One region of the Mesorhizobium sp. 2RAF45 genome, then DNA from elsewhere that is predicted to be linked to it. Evidence: riboswitches for the same ligand, from Rfam matches in the RefSeq annotation. Region 1 holds a riboswitch; the other holds the start of a gene.
What was found. Region 1 has a riboswitch for S-adenosylmethionine ahead of AB4Z43_RS20465 (O-succinylhomoserine sulfhydrylase). Riboswitches for the same ligand answer to the same signal wherever they lie in the genome.
Positions count from the first base shown of each region.

Region 2: another riboswitch for S-adenosylmethionine. It lies ahead of metX (homoserine O-acetyltransferase MetX); the one in region 1 lies ahead of AB4Z43_RS20465 (O-succinylhomoserine sulfhydrylase).

Region 1 covers NZ_JBFRGG010000007.1:239,944-242,141, forward strand. Annotated here, with positions in the region: gene AB4Z43_RS20465 (O-succinylhomoserine sulfhydrylase) at 1-941, opposite strand, end outside; SAM riboswitch at 997-1,074, opposite strand; gene AB4Z43_RS20470 (2'-deoxycytidine 5'-triphosphate deaminase) at 1,213-2,198, shown strand, end outside.
Region 2 covers NZ_JBFRGG010000022.1:1,758-3,955, forward strand. Annotated here, with positions in the region: gene hisC (histidinol-phosphate transaminase) at 1-457, opposite strand, end outside; SAM riboswitch at 618-695, shown strand; gene metX (homoserine O-acetyltransferase MetX) at 801-1,970, shown strand; gene metW (methionine biosynthesis protein MetW) at 2,029-2,198, shown strand, end outside.

The DNA.
Region 1 (2,198 bases):
AGGCAGATCAGCGTCGAGCCGCCCGACATCTGCTTCTTGACGATCGCGGCCTGCGGATGGTCGGCGCGGCCGGGATAGATGACGCGGGCGATCTGCGGCTGCTCGGCGAGGAAATCTGCGATCTTGCCGGCGCTCTCCGTCTGCTGGCGCACGCGCAGCGGCAGCGTCTCCAGGCCCTTCAGCAGCGTCCAGGCGTTGAAGGGCGACAGGCTGGGGCCGGTGTGGCGGAAATAATCATGCAAATTCTCGTCGATCCACTTCTTGTCCGACAGGATCACGCCGCCGAGACAGCGGCCCTGGCCGTCGATGTGCTTGGTTGCCGAATAGACGACGATATGCGCGCCGAGCTGCAACGGCTTCTGCTGCAGTGGCGTGGCAAAGACATTGTCGACGACAAGCCGCGCGCCGATCGAGTTGGCGAGCGCAGCCACAGCGGCGATGTCGACCACTTCCAGCGTCGGGTTGGTCGGGCTTTCCAGGAAGAACAGCTTGGTGTTGGGCCTGACCGCCTTTTCCCAGTTGGCGATATCGGTGCCGTCGACCAGCGTCGCCTCGATGCCGTAGCGCGGTGCCAGCGTCTCGACCACCCAGCGGCAGGAGCCGAACAGCGCGCGCGCCGCCACGATATGGTCCCCGGCCTTGACGCTGCACAGAAGCGCCGCTGTCACGGCCGCCATGCCCGATGCCGTGGCGCGTGCGTCTTCCGCGCCTTCCAGCGCGCACATGCGCTTTTCGAACATGTCGACGGTCGGATTGGCGTAGCGCGAATAGATGAAACCGGGTTCCTCGCCCTTAAAACGGGCTTCGGCGGCTTGCGCCGTTTGATAGACATAGCCCTGGGTCAGGTACATTGCCTCGGAGGTCTCGCCGAAGCCGGAACGCAGGGTTCCGCTATGCACGAGGGCTGTCTGAGGCTTCCAGTTGCGCTTCTTGTTGCTCATCGCTTTGTTCCAGACACAAAAAAACCGGCCGCGAAAGTCGCAACCGGTCCATACGGCCTCGCGGCCAACGGTCCTTTAGCGACTTGTTTAACGTGGCTGCAAGCCGACCGGCCAAATCACCACGGGATAACGACCCTTTAGACCCGTACCACGCTTGCGTCAATTGCCGGCTTCATTAAGAGGTTTGTACCAGGCAGGTTCCGCAAGAATGTTCCATGTTTTCCGGTGAGAACCTGTTGGTAGGAAATTCGTCTGGCCTAGGAGCGGAGCCTTGCGGCAGACAGGCATTCTTCCCGATCAGGACATCTCGGCGCTGTTCCAGTCCGGCGCGCTGAAGTCGCCGCGCGCGCTCGACGCCGACCAGATCCAGCCGGCGAGCCTTGATCTGCGGCTCGGCGACAAGGCCTGGCGGGTGCGGGCCTCGTTCCTGCCGGGTCCCAACCACAGGGTTTCGGAAAAGCTCGACCGGCTGCAACTGCACGAAATCAATCTTGCCGAGGGCGCGGTGCTGGAGACCGGCTGCGTCTATATCGTGCCCTTGCTTGAAAGCCTGGCATTGCCGGCGGACATTTCGGCCTCGGCCAATCCGAAGAGTTCGACCGGGCGGCTCGACATTTTCACCCGTGTCATGACCGACCGTGGCCACGAGTTCGACAAGATCGCCGCCGGCTACAACGGTCCGCTCTATCTGGAAGTCAGCCCGCGCACCTTTCCGATCGTCGTGCGCACCGGTTCGCGCCTGTCGCAAATCCGCTTCCGCACCGGCAACGCGCTGCTCTCGGAGACCGAATTGCATGAATTGCACCGCGCGCAGATGCTGGTCGCCACCGAGCCGCCGAATATTTCGGGCGGTGGCATCGCGCTGTCGATCGATCTCAAGGGCAACAGTGAAGGGCTGGTCGGCTATCGCGGCAAGCATCACACCGGCCTCGTCGATGTCGACAAGCGCGCCGCCCAGGATGTCGTCGATTTCTGGGAACCGATCCACAAGAGCGGCGCCGGCGAACTGGTGCTCGATCCAGACGAATTCTACATCCTCGTCAGCCAGGAGGCGGTGCATGTGCCGCCGCTCTACGCCGCCGAGATGACGCCCTTCGACCCGCTGGTCGGCGAATTTCGCGTCCATTATGCCGGCTTCTTCGATCCGGGCTTCGGCCATTCGGCGGCCGGTGGCACCGGCAGCCGGGCCGTGCTTGAAGTGCGCAGCCACGAGGTGCCGTTCATCCTCGACCATGGCCAGATCGTCGGCCGGCTGGT
Region 2 (2,198 bases), on a different contig from region 1:
CGGCCGCCAGTATCGCATCGATGTCGGCCCGCTCATCGGTCTCCTTGACCGCGATCGGCGCAGCCCCGGCCGACTGGATGTAGATCTTGTAGACCATGAAGGCGTGTTCGGTGAATATCGCCTCGTCGCCGGGCGCCAGATAGGTCTGCGCCAGCAGGCCAAGGATCTCGTCGGAGCCGTTGGAGCAGATGATGTTCTGCGCGTTGAGGCCATGCACTTCCGCGATCGCCTCGCGCAGCCGCCTGGCGGTACCGTCGGGATAGATGTCGAGCCTAGCGGCGACTTCACGCGCGGCTTCGATCGCCTTCGGCGACGGGCCAAGCGGGTTCTCGTTGGACGATAGCTTGTAGACCTTGGCGACACCGGCGGGTGCGGCGCTCTTGCCCGGCACATAGGCGTCGATGTCCATGATACCCGCGCGCGGGGTTGGACGTGCCTGATCCGGTGTCTGGTTCATTTTTGCAAAATCCATCGAAAATGCCTCGATCCGGAGGCCGCAGCGGAAATACAAGCCGTGGCCGATAATGTCGAGAGGTGGCAGTGATGCCAGCAGCCGGCCCAGATGTCGGCCCAGATGTCGGCATTGACGGCAGCGCGGGCGAGTTCTAGAAGGGCAGCAACAGTTCCGTGGTGATTTGGCCGGTCGGCTTGCAGCCACGTTAAACAATTCGCTAAAGGGCCGTTTGCGTGACGTAACCGGCTTTGCGAAGGCAATGCCGGTTTTTTATTGTCCGCGGCCGGCCGGATGGACGCATCGACGGCGATTTTTCGCCTGATATGATGCAGCAGGTGAGACAAGAATGGCCGCTCTGCGCGCAGGAAAGACCAACAACGAGGCCGACCAGCCGTCTAGCCCGGTGTTGCGCTTCGGGGCGGACAAGCCGCTCAAGCTCGACGCCGGCACGCTGCTATCGCCGTTCCAGATCGCCTACCAGACCTACGGCACGCTGAACGATGCCCGCTCCAATGCCATCCTCGTCTGCCATGCTCTGACCGGCGACCAGCATGTCGCCAACACCAATCCGGTGACCGGCAAGCCGGGCTGGTGGGAAGTGCTGATCGGCCCCGGCAAGATCATCGACACCAACCGTTTCTTCGTCATCTGCTCCAACGTCATCGGAGGCTGCCTGGGTTCAACCGGCCCGGCATCGACCAACCCCGCCACCGGCAAGCCCTATGGGCTCGACCTGCCGGTCATCACCATCCGCGACATGGTGCGGGCGCAGCAGATGCTGATCGACCATTTCGGCATCGAGAAACTTTTCTGCGTGCTCGGCGGCTCGATGGGCGGTATGCAGGTGCTGGAATGGGCGTCGAGCTATCCGGAGCGTGTCTTTTCGGCGCTGCCGATCGCCACCGGTGCGCGCCATTCCTCGCAGAACATTGCCTTCCATGAGGTCGGCCGGCAGGCCGTGATGGCCGATCCGGACTGGCACGGCGGCAAATATTTCGAAAACGGCAAACGCCCGGAAAAGGGGTTGGCGGTAGCGCGCATGGCCGCCCACATAACCTATCTGTCGGAAGCCGCCCTGCACCGGAAATTCGGCCGCAATCTGCAGGATCGCGAGGCGCTGACCTTCGGCTTCGACGCCGACTTCCAGATCGAAAGCTATCTGCGCCACCAAGGCATGACCTTCGTCGACCGCTTCGACGCCAATTCCTATCTCTACATGACGCGGTCAATGGACTATTTCGATCTCGCCGCCGATCATGGCGGGCGGCTGGCGGATGCTTTTGCCGGCACCAAAACCCGCTTCTGCCTGGTGTCCTTCACCTCGGATTGGTTGTTTCCGACCGAAGAGAGCCGCTCGATCGTGCACGCGCTCAACGCGGCCGGCGCGTCCGTGTCCTTCGTCGAGATCGAGACCGACCGTGGCCACGATGCCTTCCTGCTCGACGAGCCGGAACTGTTCGCCGCCATCAACGGCTTCATCGGCTCCGCAGCACGGGCGAGAGGGCTAAGCGCATGACCCCGGAAAGTTGCAGACTTTCGGGATCGGGATCATGCGCCGCAAAGGAGACGACATCATGAGCGTCAACGGCAGCCAGCGCGTCGACCTCGAGGTCGTCGCCAATCTGATCCCACCGCAGTCCCGCGTGCTCGATGTTGGTTCGGGCGACGGCTCGCTGCTTGAATTGCTGCAGGACACCAAGCAGGTCGACGGCCGCGGACTGGAACTGTCGCAGCGCGGCGTCAA